2 regions of the Mesorhizobium sp. M0894 genome follow, and region 1 is predicted to be linked to the other one. Evidence: predicted binding sites of a transcription regulator. Region 1 holds the regulator's gene; the other holds the start of a gene.
What was found. Region 1 encodes HrcA, which represses chaperone genes, less so after heat shock. Its sites were predicted from a motif close to GTTAGCACTCNCNNNNNGNGAGTGCTAAC; they were not measured.
Positions count from the first base shown of each region.

Region 2: the regulator HrcA is predicted to act here: its motif matches at 1,805-1,833, upstream of NKH91_RS22040 (co-chaperone GroES).

Region 1 is NZ_JAMYOG010000022.1:70,688-75,472, forward strand. It holds gene NKH91_RS28475 (VOC family protein) at 1-58, opposite strand, end outside; gene rph (ribonuclease PH) at 93-809, opposite strand; gene hrcA (heat-inducible transcriptional repressor HrcA) at 942-2,054, shown strand; gene NKH91_RS28490 (hypothetical protein) at 2,088-2,285, shown strand; gene NKH91_RS28495 (PQQ-dependent sugar dehydrogenase) at 2,387-3,739, shown strand; gene NKH91_RS28500 (LysE family translocator) at 3,827-4,444, shown strand; gene cysK (cysteine synthase A) at 4,609-4,785, shown strand, end outside.
Region 2 is NZ_JAMYOG010000012.1:49,458-54,242, forward strand. It holds gene NKH91_RS22015 (DUF3168 domain-containing protein) at 1-356, opposite strand, end outside; gene NKH91_RS22020 (hypothetical protein) at 591-839, shown strand; gene NKH91_RS22025 (hypothetical protein) at 884-1,108, shown strand; gene NKH91_RS22030 (DUF1488 family protein) at 1,105-1,371, opposite strand; gene NKH91_RS22035 (hypothetical protein) at 1,368-1,640, opposite strand; gene NKH91_RS22040 (co-chaperone GroES) at 1,884-2,222, shown strand; gene groL (chaperonin GroEL) at 2,325-3,944, shown strand; gene NKH91_RS22050 (hypothetical protein) at 4,027-4,188, shown strand; gene NKH91_RS22055 (hypothetical protein) at 4,192-4,488, shown strand.

The DNA of each region.
Region 1 (4,785 bases):
CCGCGGCAGCAAGATCCGTCACGTAGAGTGCTGATTCCAGGATTGCGGAAGGGGTCACAGGATTATCAATCCTCATCGTCATAAACTGAAGATCAGTCCACCGCCATCTGCTGCAGGCTGACCAGGCGCTGAATGCCCTTCTTGGCCAGCCCCATCAAGGCCGCGAACTGCTCTTCCGAGAACGGCTCGCCCTCGGCCGTGCCCTGGATCTCGACGATACCGCCCTTGCCGGTCATGACGAAATTGGCGTCGGTGCCGGCCGAGGAATCCTCGACATAGTCAAGGTCGATGACCGGCTGGCCATCATGGATACCGCAGGAGATCGCCGCAACGTGATCCTTCAGCACCTTGCCCAGGCTCGCCATTTGGCGGGCTTCCATCCAGCGCAGGCAATCGTAAAGCGCCACCCAGCCGCCGGTGATCGAAGCGGTGCGCGTGCCGCCATCGGCCTGGATCACGTCGCAGTCGACAGTGATCTGCTGCTCGCCGAGCGCCTGCAGATCGACCACGGCGCGCAGGGAGCGGCCGATCAGCCGCTGGATCTCCAGCGTGCGGCCGCCTTGTTTGCCGGCCGAAGCCTCGCGGCGCATGCGCTCGCCGGTCGAACGCGGCAGCATGCCGTATTCCGCCGTCACCCAGCCCTTACCGGAGTTGCGCATCCAACCCGGCACCTTTTCCTCCAGGCTGGCCGTGCACAGCACATGCGTGTCGCCGAACTTCACCAGGCACGAGCCTTCCGCATGCTTGGATACGCCGCGCTCGAAGGAGATGGGGCGCATTTCGTCGAACTGGCGTTTGGAAGGGCGCATTCAGGCTTCTTTCTTTCTTCGGAATCTTGGCCGGCTTGTAGCCGCACGGGGCGTGAGGCGCAAAGGAAAATGGACCGGTTGCGCCGACGCCGCGGAAGTCTATATCTTCGAGCCGGAGGTTTTTGGCTCGAAATGACCAAGGCAGTCGATCCCGGTTCGCAATCGCACGTGCTCCCGTCGCACGCGCTGCAATCGCCCGCGCTTCAATCGCTCGACATGCGTTCGCGCGACATCTTCCGGCGCATCGTCGATTCTTATCTGAGGGATGGCGAGCCGGTCGGCTCGCGCAGCCTGTCGCGCATCCTGCCGTCGTCGCTGTCACCGGCCACCATCCGCAACGTGATGAGCGACCTCGAGCATCTCGGCCTGATCTATGCGCCGCATATTTCGGCCGGCCGTCTGCCGACCCAGGCCGGCCTGCGCTTCTTCGTCGATGCGTTCATGGAGCTCGGCGACCTCTCCGACGAGGAGCGCCGCACCATCGAGGCGCAGGTGCGCGCCTCCGGCTCGGGCGCGACGCTGGAGCATATGCTGACCGAGGCCAGCCAGATGCTGTCCGGCATGTCGCGCGGCGCCGGCCTTGTGCTCGCCGCCAAGAACGAGGTGGCGCTGAAGCACATCGAATTCATCCAGCTCGAGCCGACCAAGGCGTTGGCCGTGCTGGTCTCGCAGAACGGCGACGTCGAAAATCGCGTCGTCGATCTGCCCGCCGGCATCACCGTCTCGCAATTGCACGAAGCCTCCAATTTCCTCAACGCCCATATTCGCGGCCGCACCCTGGCCGAAGCGCGGGTCGAGATCGCCCGCATCAAGGAAGAGACCAGGGCAGCCCTCGATACGCTTTCACAGGATCTGGTCGAGAAGGGCCTGGCGGTCTGGGCAGGCGCCGAAAGCGGGGTGCCTGGGCGGCTTATCGTGCGCGGCCGCGCCAATCTCCTGGAAAACGTCACTGCCCAGGCCGACATCGAATTGCTGCGGCATCTCTTCGAGGATCTCGAAACCCAGGACGGACTGATCCAGCTCCTCGACCTCGCCGAGGAGGGCCCGGGCGTGCGCATCTTCATCGGTTCGGAAAACAAGCTGTTTTCTCTGTCGGGCTCATCACTGGTGGTGGCACCCTATCGCGACAAGGACGCCCGCGTCGTCGGTGCGCTCGGCGTCATCGGGCCGACGCGGCTGAATTATGCGCGCATAGTACCGATGGTCGACTATACCGCGCAGCTGATTTCGCGCATGCTGCGCTAGGAGCCGCCGCGGCCTGCCGCAAGGAGAAAAAGAATGGCGCTGGAATCGTTCAAGGCCCAGATCAGCCTGCTGCTCGAAGAAATGATCAACCAGCCAGAGGATCAGCACGAGGTGCAAGAGCAGTTGCGCGAGAAGCTGCAAGAGATGCGGGCCATGGGCTTGCCGCTGCCGGCCGATCTGGTCGCGCTGGAAAAGCGCCTCGACGACGATTTCTACGCCGCCGGCAAGTGAATCGGGGTTCGGCTTCAAATCCTCGTGTGCTGGACGGCCGCTTGGAACGACCAATGCCTCATCCCGTTTGCCCTTTTCGAGGCGAATCCCGGAGGACGTTGATGATCCGATCTGGCGGCTTTGCGGCCATTGCCGCTGCTCTCCTTGTTGCGACACCGGCAGCCGCCCAGCAGGCGGATCAGAAGGTGCTCAAAGGCGAAGCCGCTTTTGGCGATTGGCACGCCGACAGGCCTGGCACCCGCCGCCTGATCGGGCCGCAAGACATGCCGCCAGCCGATCCCGCCCAATCCGCGTCGAACGGCGCCGGCGTGGCGGAACGGCCCGAAAGCGCCAAGCCAGATTTGCCGCCGGGCTTTTCGGCCGAACTGATCGCATCCGGCATCGTCAATCCGCGCGTCGTGCGCGTCGCTCCGAATGGCGACCTGTTCGTTGCCAACAGCCATGCCGACCAGATACGTGTCTACCGTCTCGCCGAGGACAGCGCCAAGCCCATCGAGAAAGCGATCTTCGCCAAGGGGCTCAGTTATCCCTACGGCATCGCCTTCTATCCGCCAGGAGACAAGCCGCAATGGGTCTATGTCGCAAACAGCGACAGCATCGTCCGCTTTCCTTATCGCGACGGCGACCTGAAGGCATCCGGCAAACCAGAAACCATTGTCGCGGAAATCCCGTCGGGTGGTCACACGACCCGCGACATCGCCTTCTCGCCGGACGGCAAGACGCTTTATCTGTCGGTTGGCTCCGCGTCGAACGTCGGCGAGGACATGGAGGAGCCGGATGATGGCTTGGACGCCTGGGTGAACTCAAAGCCGCTCGGTGCGGCCTGGGGCTCCGAAGACGGCCGTGCCGATGTGCTCGCCTTCGACCCGGATGGGAAAAATCCCCGAACTGTCGCCACCGGCCTGCGCAACTGTACGGGCATGACCGTGCAGCCCACCACCGGCGCATTGTGGTGCGTCGTCAATGAGCGCGACGAACTCGGCGACAATGTGCCGTTCGAATTTGCAACTGCAGTCAAGGACGGCGGATTCTATGGTTGGCCTTGGTACTACATCGGCAATCACGAGGATCCGCGCCATCAGGGCGAGCGGCCCGACCTCGCCGGCAAGGCCACTGTCCCCGACGTGCTGATGCAGGCGCATTCGGCGCCGATGAACATAGCCTTCTACGACGGCAAGAACTTTCCGGCGGATTATCAGGGTGACGCCTTCGTCACCATGCATGGTTCGTGGAACCGTGGCGCCAGGACCGGCTACAAGGTGGTGAGGCTCAAATTCAGGGATGGCAAGCCGACCGGCGAATATGAGGACTTCATGACCGGCCTCGTTATCTCGAACGACGCCGTCTGGGGCCGCCCGGTCGGTATCGCCATCGCCAAGGACGGCTCGCTGATCGTCACCGAGGACGGCAACGGCACCATCTGGCGCGTTACCTACGAAGACGGCCGCTCTTGAACGGCGGTGTCGCCTGCTGCGCTGGCGCAATCGAATCCGGGCCGAGGGAATTCACCCAACTTCCACATTGTGCGACAAGCGCGAATCATGACGCTCACCGGGTTCCTCGCCTATAGTGCTGCCCTCGGCATCGCCGCAGCCATCCCCGGCCCCGGCGTCACCGCGCTCGTTGCGCGAGCGCTGGGTTCGGGCTTCCGCGCGTCGCTGGCCATGTCCTTCGGGCTGATGCTCGGCGACCTGACCTATCTCACGGCCGTGGTGCTCGGCCTGGCTTTCGTCGCACAGACCTTTGGCATGGTCTTTCTGGTCATCAAATGGCTGGGCGTCGCCTACCTCGCTTTTCTTGGCTGGCGTTTCTGGACGAGCGGCATCACGCCCGAAACGGTGGAGGCGAAGAAAGGCAAGGGCGGGTTGGCATCCAGCTTTGTAGCTGGTCTCGCCGTCACGCTCGGCAATCCGAAGACGATGATCTTCTACCTCGCCATCACCCCGACCATCGTCGATCTGAAGACGATCACGCTGGTCGATTACGGCATCCTTGTCGCGCTCACCATAGCCGTCCTGCTCGTGGTGCTGGTGCCTTATCTGGCGCTCGCGGCCAAGGCGCGCTGGTTCCTGAAGTCGCCGCGGGCGCTGAGGGCACTCAATCGCACCGCCGCCGGTTTCATGATCGGGGCAGCGGCAGCTATCGCCGCCCGCCAATAGACCTCTTTCGCCAAGCCGGCCAGGAATTGTCACACCTTTCCAAGGCGGGGTATTCGGCACGAACTTCACTCGGATATTTTCGATCGACAGCCTATCTTGCGCGGCGGATGGCTCTATCTTATGCCCGCCCGACTCTTGCCGCTTGACCTCTGGGAGGAAAATCAATGAACAAACCCGCCACCCCCACACACGTGCCCGGCCGCGGCCGCATCTATAATTCGATCACCGAGACGATCGGCGACACGCCGTTGGTGCGGCTCGACAAATTCGCCAGGGAGAAGGGTGTCGTCGCCAATCTGCTGGCCAAGCTCGAATTCTTCAACCCGATCGCTTCGGTCAAG
Region 2 (4,785 bases), on a different contig from region 1:
AGGTCCTCGTCGTAGCGGGCTTCGGCGAATTCGAGCTTGAGATAGGCGCGGCGATGTTCGCCAAGCGAGAGTGCCGCATCTCGCAAGCGGGCGCTGACCAGGTCCATGATGTCGAGCGTTTCCTTGCTGGCCTCGGACTTCGACCAGACATGCAGCGTCAGCAACTGCTCGGCGTTGTTCTCCGTGCCCGTAGCCCAGTCGTAAACGCTGGTGCGGCCGAAGGTCATGTGGGGAAACGCAACATTTTCCGGCGCACGGTCGAACAATCTTGCGTCGCCCAGTGCCGCCGATAAATCGGGATCGCCATTCACTGCCTCGAATATGGCCTTCTGCAATTCGACGGGTGGCGCGGTCATTGTCTTTCCCCTCGCCCGTCGCGTCGACCTCCCTGCTGCGTAGCTGCGTTGCATGGCGGCATCCCGGCAAAGCGCGAATCAGCGCGTCTCATACGGATTATGAACCTTCATGATCTCGGGAATAAGCCCTGCTACTGGAACCCGCGACGCCGCGGCCTTTCGCGTCACGGACGCCCTTGAGGGTGACGCGAATTCATTTGGCGTGCAGAGCGTTCGAAGAACGATGCTATGAAGATGTCTGGTTTCCAAACATTCGAGGTCGTTTTCGTGCGCGAGCCATCGCTGCTGCCTGTTTTCGGAAAGCTTGGGGTCAGGGCGCGGCCGGTCGCGATTGCGGCGCCGACCATGTCGATGACCATCAAGAATTTGGTCAATCGCACTCGGGAGCTGCTCTCGGCGCATGGTAGCCTGGCCCTGAAGCTGTTCGTCGTTTTGTGGACGGTGCTTGTCGTGGCGGCAATATTCTTCGTCGCCCAAGCCTGACCGAGCGACATTCATCGATCGGGCGGAAACTAAAGGATGCCAAGATGGCAAACCGCTACGCGCTGCGTATGGAACGTCCTCACAGCTGGACCGTCTTCGACGTCTTCACCGGCCAGCCTGTCGAGCTCAAGCAGCAATCCATGGTCGGCATGAACACGTGCGATGCGGACGCGATGGTCGATCGGCTGAACAGTCGTGACATCGCGGCGGATGCAGGCGGACCGGAAGCCCCGAGAAAGCGTCTTGTGGACGGATCGCGACGGATCTAGCGAAAATCGGCCGCAGTCAGCACATATATGCTCCTGCGGGTGCGGGCATAGGCATTCCTGGCGACATCGTGGATCGAGCTGGAAGCCGTGTCGAAGGCCGCCAGATAGGTAGCTTCCGAGGCCGCCGTTCCCGGCTGCACTTTGGAGATGGCATCGGTTGCGACAGAGAAGGAAATCTGGAACATGCCGTCATGGCCGACGAAGCGGATGCGTTTGCTTGCCTCGTCGTAGCTGCGGCTGGGATTGGGAAATGTCAGGCTCATGATTTGGCCTCCGTCGATGCGGATACGGCCTGCTTGACTGTCCGCGCCGCCCGCTTCTTCTTTGGGGCGACCGGATTCAGAGCTGCCGCCGCGCGATCCGCCTCTTCCTTGGCCAGTCGCAATTCCCTCAGTCTTGCCGTTTTGATCGCCCTGGCCTTGGCCTCCGAGAGATATTCGGCAGTTGCCTTGTTCCGCTCCGCCGTTTTCTTTTGATTTTCCATGAAGCGAGCCTGAGCTTTTTCCATGATGTTCTGATTGCCTTCGGCCATCGGTAAAATCTCCCTTGCAGCGAAAGTCGTGAGTGTGAACTTCACCATAAAATAGGTGTTCAAAGACAGAAATTCAATTTCATTAATATTCGGCAATGCCCGAACACCAAGGGATAGCCAGGCAAAATAATTCATTCAATATTTGACATACCCCATGAATATTTTTTGGCACTCCTATCAATCGAGTGCCAAGGCGCCTATAGAGAGGGGCGGCCGCCTAAGCCGGCCCCAGAAAGAGTCCCCATGAAATTCCGGCCACTCCACGATCGCGTCGTCATTCGGCGCGCCGAAAGCGACACCAAATCCAAGGGCGGCATCATCATCCCCGACAATGCCAAGGAAAAACCGCAGGAAGGCGAAGTGATCGCCGTCGGGCCGGGCGCGCGGGACGAAAGCGGCGCGCTGATGGCGCTCGACGTCAAGGCCGGCGACCTCATCCTGTTCGGCAAATGGTCCGGCACCGAGGTCAAGATAGACGGCGAGGACCTTGTGATCATGAAGGAGGCCGACATCATGGGCATCATCGAGAAGAGCGAGATGGGCATCATCGACAAAACCGTGGCTGCCAAGAAGGCCGCCTGACTGGAATGCCGCGCGCCCTGCCGGGCGCGCAAAGGATGCTCCAAGCTTTGATTCAGGCGCGCTGCAAGCGTCTTGCCACAACCAACCGAACTGGAAAAAATCATGTCTGCCAAAGAAATCAAATTTTCCACCGACGCGCGTGACCGCATGCTGCGCGGTGTCGAAATCCTCAACAACGCCGTCAAGGTGACGCTCGGCCCTAAGGGCCGCAACGTCATCATCGACAAGGCCTATGGCGCGCCGCGCATCACCAAGGACGGGGTGACTGTGGCCAAGGAAATCGAACTTTCCGACAAGTTCGAGAACATGGGCGCACAGATGGTGCGCGAAGTGGCCTCGAAGACCAACGACCTCGCCGGCGACGGCACCACCACCGCCACGGTGCTTGCCGCTTCCATCCTGCGCGAGGGCGCCAAATTCGTTGCCGCCGGCATGAACCCGATGGACCTCAAGCGCGGCATCGACCTTGCCGTCACCGCCGTCGTCAAGGAAATCCAGGCTCGAGCCAAGAAGGTCAAGTCCTCAGGCGAGATCGCGCAGGTCGGCACCATTGCCGCCAATGGCGACACCAGCGTCGGTGCCATGATCGCCAAGGCGATGGACAAGGTCGGCAATGACGGCGTCATCACCGTTGAGGAGGCCAAGACCGCCGAAACCGAACTCGACGTCGTCGAAGGCATGCAGTTCGACCGCGGCTATCTCTCGCCCTATTTCGTCACCAATGCCGAGAAGATGCGCGCCGAGCTGGAAGACCCTTACGTGCTCATCCACGAAAAGAAGCTCGGCAATCTGCAGGCGCTGCTGCCCATCCTCGAAGCCGTGGTGCAAAGCGGCAGGCCGCTGTTGATCATCTCCGAGGACGTCGAGGGCGAAGCGCTGGCGACGCTGGTCGTCAACAAGCTGCGCGGCGGCCTCAAGGTCGCGGCCGTCAAGGCGCCTGGCTTCGGTGACCGCCGCAAGGCGATGCTGGAAGACATCGCCGTGCTCACCGCCGGACAGATGATTTCCGAGGATCTCGGCATCAAGCTGGAGAACATCACCATAGACATGCTCGGCCGCGCCAAGCGCGTGCTGATCGAGAAGGACACCACCACGATCATCGACGGCGCCGGCGAGAAGGCCACCATCCAGGCGCGCGTCCAGCAGATCAAGGGGCAGATCGAGGAAACCACTTCCGACTACGACAAGGAGAAGCTGCAGGAACGTCTCGCCAAGCTGGCGGGCGGCGTTGCCGTCATCCGCGTCGGCGGCGCCACCGAATCCGAGGTCAAGGAAAAGAAGGACCGCATCGACGATGCGCTGAACGCCACCCGCGCGGCCGTCGAGGAAGGCATCGTTCCCGGCGGCGGCGTCGCGTTGCTGCGCGCCAAGGCTGTGCTGAACGGGCTGACCGGAGCCAATGCCGATGTAACGGCGGGCATTTCGATCGTGTCGAGAGCGCTCGAAGCGCCGATCCGGCAGATCGCCGAGAATTCCGGCGTCGAAGGTTCGATTGTCGTCGGCAAACTCGCCGACAGCAAGGACCACAATCAGGGCTTCGATGCCCAGAACGAGGTCTATGTCGACATGATCAAGGCCGGCATCGTCGACCCCGCGAAGGTGGTGCGGACGGCGCTGCAGGACGCGGGCTCGATTGCGGCGCTACTGATCACTGCTGAGGCCATGATCACAGACGTTTCAGCCAAGGAAGCCGCTGCTTCGCCCGGCGGCATGGGCTATTGACCAGCCGCTGCCGGAAACAAGCCTGAAAGACAGCCGCCGGGGGATATTCCCCGGCGCGCGCCATCGGCAAGGAGATCGATCCATGATCGCATTCGTCCCGAAGCCAAATGCAGCCACGAAGACCAAAGTGGCAGAGGAAAGCCGCTTCGATCGCATTCGCAGGCTTGCCGACAAGCACAGGAAAGCCGACGCCGGCACGATAGGCCGCGACCCGAAAAAGATCGCGGACAAGCGTCCCATGTGACGATTGCCAATCCTCGGCACCCCGCGCAAGCGCGGCACCAGACCCTTATCGCGTCTCGTCGCTGATCAGCGCCAGCTGAATGCGATTCTTGCCCGAACGCACAAGCGCCGTCAGTGCCTGCATGGTGCGGTCAAGCTTATCTCCGAGCGGCGGCAACTGGGGCCGCTACTTGGCGGCGTCATCGTACCGTTGGTTCTGCGCCATGAGGTGGCGGACCACGAGGTGAAGGAAAGCCTGATCGTTCAATCCAGGCTCGACTGGACCATCGTGGAGCCGCCCAGGTTGAGCCGCCCAAGTTGAGCAATGGAGCGGCAACGGGTGAATTCCGCACGGCAAACGGCATCCGGTCGGCGTCGCTGCTGCCGACGCTGGCGCGTGCCGACCTTCATGCTAGCCCAACTCGACGGCACCACCTACTCGCGCAGGGCAGCCAACATCCTGCGCTGACGCCTCGCGGGAGTCGTCTTCCCCTCGACGAACCGCCCGCTATATCTTCATCGCCCTTACCTTCATCGCCCTTGTCGGCAGCACCAAAATGGACGAATAGTCTTGCAAGGCGCGCCGCCCTGAAATTGCCGGCATGCGGTTTCTCAGGTG